3 regions of the Streptomyces sp. SLBN-118 genome follow, and region 3 is predicted to be linked to each of the others. Evidence: riboswitches for the same ligand, from Rfam matches in the RefSeq annotation. Region 3 holds a riboswitch; each other region holds the start of a gene.
The links. A riboswitch is a leader RNA that binds a small molecule or an ion and turns the genes downstream of it on or off. The one in region 3 is predicted to bind cyclic di-AMP.
Positions count from the first base shown of each region.

Region 1 (2,312 bases), 2.5 Mb from region 3:
TTCCCTCGCCGTCATCGATCTGCGCGCGGGAGTGGTGCGGAAGGAGATCGCGACGGGAGCGGGTGCCCTGGCGGTCGCGACCGACGCGTGCACGGGCAACGTCTTCGTGGCCAACAGGGAATCCGGTACGACCTCGGTGGTCGACCCCCGCAAGGGAGTCGTGCTCGCGAACCTTGCGACCGGGGCGAACACGGACCATGTCGTCGTCACGCGCGGCACGGCCTATGTCGTCGACAAGGCGGAGGTCGGCGCGGAGGCGATGGACTCCATCCACCGCATTCGTGCGACCGGCTGACCGGCTGCTGTACCTGAGCGCTCCGGATGGCGGGCTTCGCCGTCCGGGGCGCTCTGCTCTGTCCTGGTGGGGTCCCGTGGGGTCCCCGGGCACGCCCCGAAAAGCACATTGTGTCCGAAAAGGCCCGCATGGGCAGTTCATCTCTATTGTTATTCGATGCCCGCACAAGAGGAACCCGGGCGAATTCTCTTTATCCGCATCGCACTGTCGCAAATCGGACTCGGTTGCATTGCAGTCCAGTGAAATGGGTCACGTCTCGCGAGGTCTTCGCAAGGCGGCCGGCGCCCAGTCCCGTTCTGCGACAAGAAAGTTGAGATTCCCGATCATGCCGGCAGTCGGGAATTTCTCGCGAAGAATCCGACTCGCGTATTGAAATGTGAATCGGCACTTGTTCCGCCCGGTCTGCCTCGTTTACGGTCACCGCAACCCGGATGGACCGCCGAATCCTGCCGCCGTCCGGAAACCGACCACCTACGACATACGCACGGCAGGAGCGGGGGACCCAGGTAAGCCGCCGATCCGGAATGCGGAACGGCTTGGGGTGAAGTCGCCAATTGCGGCCGGGCATCTCCAGCCCGAACCCGACAGCTCACCTCGCAGGCGACGGAGAGGAATTCGCCATGCCCGGAAAGGGTAAGCATCGCCGTCCCAAGTCCCGTGCACTCAGCCGCGGTCTCGTCGCCGCGGGCGCGGGCGGCACCGCCCTGGTCCTGCCGGTGATCGGCGCGAGTGTGGCCTCCGCGCAGACGGCACCGCAGTCCGCTCCCGCCGCCAAGACCTCCGTCACGGCCTCCGTCCTCGCGAAGAAGGCGGGCACCACGACCTACACGGTCGTCGCCGGGGACTCCCTGTCCAAGATTGCGGACCAGCTCAACGTGAGCGGCGGCTGGAAGAAGCTGTACCGGGACAACCGCAAGGTCATCGGCGGTGACCCGCGGCTGATTCACCCCGGCCTCAAGCTGACGATCGGCAAGAAGGCCAAGGCGGCCCCCGCCGCCGACCGGGCCAACCGCTCCAAGCGTGCGACCACTCTGACCGCGGGGAAGAGCGCCCCCGCTGTGAAGCCGAAGAAGAAGGCGTACACGAACGACCTCGACGGCTGGATCAAGGAGTCGCTGGACGTCATGGCCAAGCACCGCATCCCCGGCAGCTATGACGGCATCCACCGCAACATCATGCGCGAGTCCTCGGGCAACCCGCTGGCCATCAACAACTGGGACTCCAACGCCATGGCGGGAACGCCGTCCAAGGGCCTCCTGCAGGTCATCGACCCGACCTTCTTCGCCTACCACGTGCCCGGCACGTCGATGGACAGCTACGACCCGGTCGCCAACATCACCGCAGCGTGCAACTACGCCGCCGACAAGTACGGTTCGATCGACAACGTGAACGGCGCGTACTGACCGGCCTGCCCCTCCGCGCCGGGATACTGGTCAGACTTGGATCAACTCGCTGACCACGAGGGGCTGGCACATGGTGGACGACGGGCAGAAAAACGGCAGTTGGCGACGGGGGGCGGGCGCGAGAGGGCGCCACGCCGTCGTTATCGGGGGCAGCCTGGCCGGGCTGCTGGCGGCACACGTACTCGCCGAGCACGCCGACAAGGTGACGATCGTCGAGCGCGACCGCTTTCCCGAGAGCCCCAAACCGCGTGCCGGCGTGCCGCAGGGGCGCCACGCGCATGTGCTGCTCGAGGGCGGACAGCTCGCCCTCGAGGCTCTACTGCCGGGTTTCATGGCCGAGTTGAGGGCTTCTGGCGCGCCCCGGCTCGGCCAGCCCTCGGACATGGTGCAGTGGCAGAGCGGCCGCTGGTTCAGGCGTACGGAGCCGACCTCGTACATCTACACCGGCTCCCGCGGACAGATCGAGCACCTGGTCCGTGAGCGCGTCCTGGCCAACCCGGCGATCGCGACGGTCACATCGGCGGAGGCCGTCGGGCTGCTCGGCGATGCCTCCCGGGTACGAGGTGTGCTGCTGCGCCCCCGCGGCGAGGGTCCCCACGCCGTCGGGCAGGAGC
Region 1 covers NZ_VFNP01000001.1:627,860-630,171, reverse strand. Annotated here, with positions in the region: gene FBY35_RS02970 (YncE family protein) at 1-295, shown strand, start outside; cyclic di-AMP (ydaO/yuaA leader) riboswitch at 723-911, shown strand; gene FBY35_RS02965 (transglycosylase SLT domain-containing protein) at 916-1,698, shown strand; gene FBY35_RS02960 (NAD(P)/FAD-dependent oxidoreductase) at 1,769-2,312, shown strand, end outside.
Region 1: another riboswitch for cyclic di-AMP. It lies ahead of FBY35_RS02965 (transglycosylase SLT domain-containing protein); the one in region 3 lies ahead of FBY35_RS13970 (C40 family peptidase).

Region 2 (2,312 bases), on a different contig from region 3:
GTGGCGTCGTAGCCGACGAGCTCCGGGCCGATCTGCTCGATGACGGCGAGGACGGCCTTCTCGACGCCCTTGCCCTGGTAGCGGTTCTGGTCACCGTCGCGGAGCTCAAGAGCCTCGAACGCACCGGTGGAGGCGCCGGACGGAACAGCAGCACGGCCCGTGCTGCCGTCGTCGAGGCCAACCTCGACCTCGACCGTGGGGTTGCCTCGGGAGTCCAGGATTTCCCGGGCTACGACGACGTCGATGGACGGCACGAGCATCTCCTTCTGGGATGTGACGCTGAAAGTGCAGGGTCTCTTTGGCCTTGCGGCAAGAGCCTAACCGGCGCGGCGGCATCGGTCGGCCGCTGCCCGCCCGCTGGGACGAAAAACGGCATGAAGAGACTCGACGCAGGACAAACAGCGCGTGAACTACCCGGAAGTAACAGCGGTAGCGGCGTGCGGGGCACAGAAAGAACCCCGCTCCGGCGCGCAGGGGGGAATGCGCGCCGGACCGGGGTGGCTGTGGGGGACGGGGCTCCGCAGGTTTCGGTGGTCCGCCGGGCCCACCGAATCCTGGGGCTCCGCCCTGCCCGGGTCAGCTCAGGTGGAGCAGCTGGCCCGGGAAGATGACATCGGCGTCGCTGATGATGTTCTTGTTCAGGTCGAACAGCTTCTTCCAGCCGCCCTTGACCTTCTCGGCCTTCGCGATCTTGCCGAGGGTGTCACCGGCCTTGACCTTGTACTCGCCGTCGCCCTTCTTCACAGCCTTCTTCGGGGCTGCGGGACGCGCGGAGCGGGTGGTGGGGGCCTCGGCGCGCTTCTGGGCCGGCTTCGCGGCGGGCTTCGCCGGCTGCACGGCGGCGGAGCCGCCGTCGTACGGGGCGTTGGACAGGTTCACGCCACAGTTCGGCCAGGCACCCTTGCCCTGGCCCGCGAGGACCTTCTCGGCCACGGTTATCTGCTGGGCCTTGGAGGCCAGGTCGGCGCGGGAGGCGTAGGCGGTGCCGCCGTAGGCGGCCCAGGTGGAGTTGGTGAACTGCAGGCCACCGTAGAAACCGTTGCCCGTGTTGATGGACCAGTTGCCGCCGGACTCGCACTGGGCGACGGCGTCCCACTCGGACGCGGTCGCGGCGGAGGACGAGGTGGCACCCATCAGCGGGAGGGCGACAGCGGCACCGGCGACGCCGGCGAACGTGGCGATACGGGTAGCGCGGTTGAAAGCGGTCGGGCGGCGGTGCTTGGTTTTGCCGGAAAGCAGCATGGAGCTTCTCCTCACCGACGCCTACGAGGTGAGCTGTCGGGTTCGGGCCAAGTGAGTTGCCCGGTCGCACGTCCTTGCATGCGACTTCACCCCAAGCCGGTCTCAGCCGTCGATCTCTCAACAGCCGGGCCCGGCACTTACCTTGGGTCCCCCGCTCCTGCCTTCGGCGCTCTGCGCGACGACTACTCCCCCCGACCGACGGCAGGATTCGGCGTGACGGTCAGTGGTGCCCGCGGTGGCGAGCGGTTCCGACCGTAAACACACGACTCCCCGATGTTCAAAGACGAACATCGGGGAGAAATCGCCCATTCTGCCAAGTGGGACATTTACGTTTCCGCAGGTGACGGGCGGAATGGGTGATTCCGCCGGGTCAGATGCGTCAGTTGGGACAAAGAGACCCTTGTCTCACTTGCGCAGACTCGGACATAGAGGTGCGAACTACCCCTGCCCCAGGTCCAGATCGAGGCTCTGGCCAGGACGGATGAGGTCGGGGTTGTCGCCGACGGTCTCGCGGTTCTTCTCGTAGAGCGCGGTCCAGCCGCCGGAGAGCTTCTCCTTGTCGACGATCGCGGAGAGGCTGTCACCCGGGACGACGGTGTACTCACCCGGAGCCGCGTCCGCACTGTCGGCCTTGTCCGACTCGTCTGCCCCTTCTGTCCCCTCATGCGCCGAACCGTCACCTCGCGAGGCATGACGCCCCGTTTCGCGCTCACTGTCCGCACTGCCCGGCTCGGTCTCCTCGGGGGCCGCCTCGCCGCGGTGCCTGCCATCGCCCTGTGGCGCTTCGGGAGCCGGCGTCGCCGACTTGGTCACATCAGAGGTCGGCTTGGCCGACGGCTCGGCGGAAGGCTCGGCGGACGGGCCGGTCGACTCCTCGGGCGCAGTCGGCGCCGGGGCCTTGATCGCCGGCGAGGGTGCGGTGCCGGGGTCGACGCCGGTCGCCGTGCCGTCGTCCTGCAGCCCCGCGATCGCCGCACAGCTGGACCACGCGGCGGGGCCCTGTGCGTCGAGCACCTTCTCGGCGACCGCGATCTGCTGCGAGCGGCTGGCGAGGTCGGCCGTGGGCGCGT
Region 2 covers NZ_VFNP01000002.1:3,139,241-3,141,552, forward strand. Annotated here, with positions in the region: gene eno (phosphopyruvate hydratase) at 1-260, opposite strand, end outside; gene FBY35_RS32710 (transglycosylase family protein) at 577-1,242, opposite strand; cyclic di-AMP (ydaO/yuaA leader) riboswitch at 1,246-1,421, opposite strand; gene FBY35_RS32715 (transglycosylase family protein) at 1,681-2,312, opposite strand, start outside.
Region 2: another riboswitch for cyclic di-AMP. It lies ahead of FBY35_RS32710 (transglycosylase family protein); the one in region 3 lies ahead of FBY35_RS13970 (C40 family peptidase).

Region 3 (2,312 bases):
GCCGGTTCCTGTGCTCGTGCCGGTGCTGGTGTCCTGGCGCTGGGCGGCCTCCTGCTGCTGTCGCGCCGCCTCCTCCGCCTTGGCGCGGGCCTCCGCCTCCGCCTCGGCCTTGGCCTTGGCTTCGGCCTTGAGGCGGGCCTCCTCCTGCTTCTGGCGCTCGATCGCGGCGAGCCGGGCCTTCTCCTCCGCGGTCAGCTTCGACAGCAGCGCCCGTGCCTCGGCGAGCTTCGACTGGACCTCCTGCTTGCTGGTGCGCAGGGCCTTCTGCGAGAGCGTGAGCGACTCGAGCTTCTCGGTCGCCGTGGCGCGCTGCTTGGCGGCTGCGGCGCGCTGGTTCTCGTAGTCGTCGATCACGGTGCGCTGACGGTCGGTCATCCGGTCCATCAGCTGTGTCTGGTCGAAGTACGCCTGCGGGCTGTCCGCGAAAAGCAGCGCGGCGGTCGGGGCGACGGCTCCCGTGCGGTATTGCGCGGCCGCGTAGTTGCCCAGCGCTCTGCGCGACTCGTTCAGCTTGTCGGTGCGCGTGGCGGCCTCGTCGAGCAGCTCGTCGACCTCGCGCCGCTTCTCGTCGGTCGATTCCTTGGCCTTGTTGTACTTCTCGGTCGCGGTGCCGGCCTGCCGGTACAGGTCGTCGACCTTCTTCTGCACCTCTTCGATGGAGGGCTTCGGCTCGGTCGGCACGGCGTTGGCGCTCTGCGTCGACAGCAGCGTGACGCCGGCGATGGCCGCCGTCGTCAGCCCGACGGCGGGTGAGGTCGTGGTACGGCTGCGTTCTTTGCGATGCGACGCCAAGGCCGGCATCTCCTTCTTCCGTGGACCGCCTACCGGGTTAGCTGTCGGGTTCGGGCGGAACGGAAGGTCGCCCTACGGACCGGATGGGGCTCGGTCCGATTCACCCCGGTTGTGCATGATGGGTCCCCGGCTTCGAACTTCCTTACGGAAAGCCCGAATTCGGCGCAGGCTGCCCGATGTGGCGCGGATCGCCAGGGGGATACGGGCCGCCTGGTCGAGCACCGTAGCCAACTCGTGTGGTCGCTGTGAAGGTTGATGTTCGATATGCCCGATACATTTTCGTGACCTTGCCGATCGGCGGACCCGGACGCTCCGGAAGTTGACCCGGCGACATGGCTCGATCACGCAGAGTCGCGGGAGTTACGGAGGGTGGTGACCCGATGCGGCGGCAAGCTGTCAGTGCGGCGGCCTAGACTCGTAGAGCGATGAGCAGCCTCTTTGACGACAGCTTCCTGGCGGACCTCCAGCCCAGCTCGGAGCACCCTCCGCCGCCGCCCGAGGACCCGGCCCCGGAGGAGATGCCCGACGATCTCTTCCAGGGTGCCTACGACGTGCCCCCGGCCCGGGATCCGTACCACCGCGACGGCGCCCCGCGCACCGTTGTGGATCCCGCCGCGCTCCTCGAAGGGCTCAACGAACAGCAGCGCGCCGCCGTCGTGCACACCGGCTCGCCGCTGCTCATCGTCGCCGGAGCCGGATCCGGCAAGACCCGCGTGCTGACCCACCGGATCGCGTATCTGCTGGGGAGCCGCAGCGTCCACCCCGGCCAGATACTGGCGATCACCTTCACCAACAAGGCCGCCGGTGAGATGAAGGAGCGCGTCGGGCAGCTCGTCGGGCCGCGCGCCAACGCCATGTGGGTGTCCACCTTCCACAGCGCGTGCGTCCGCATCCTGCGCCGGGAGTCCAAGAGGCTCGGCTTCACCTCGTCGTTCTCGATCTACGACGCGGCGGACTCGAAGCGGCTGATGGCGCTGGTCTGCCGGGACCTCGATCTCGATCCCAAGAAGTTCCCGCCGAAGTCCTTCAGCGCCAAGATCTCGAACCTGAAGAACGAGCTGATCGACGAGGAGACCTTCGCCGACCAGGCCGCCGACGGTTTCGAGAAGACGCTCGCCGAGGCGTACCGCATGTACCAGGGCAGGCTGCGCGAGGCCAATGCGCTGGACTTCGACGACATCATCATGACGACGGTGCATCTGCTCCAGGCGTTTCCGGACGTCGCCGAGCACTACCGGCGCCGCTTCCGCCATGTCCTGGTGGACGAGTATCAGGACACCAACCACGCTCAGTACACACTCGTACGCGAGCTGGTGGGGACGGGGTACGAGGACTTGGCGCCGGCCGAGCTCTGCGTTGTCGGTGACGCCGACCAGTCGATCTACGCCTTCCGCGGCGCGACCATCCGCAACATCCTCCAGTTCGAGGAGGACTACCCGGACGCGACGACGATCCTGCTGGAGCAGAACTACCGCTCGACGCAGACGATCCTGTCCGCAGCCAACGCGGTCATCGAGCGG
Region 3 covers NZ_VFNP01000001.1:3,110,651-3,112,962, reverse strand. Annotated here, with positions in the region: gene FBY35_RS13970 (C40 family peptidase) at 1-801, opposite strand, end outside; cyclic di-AMP (ydaO/yuaA leader) riboswitch at 804-967, opposite strand; gene pcrA (DNA helicase PcrA) at 1,218-2,312, shown strand, end outside.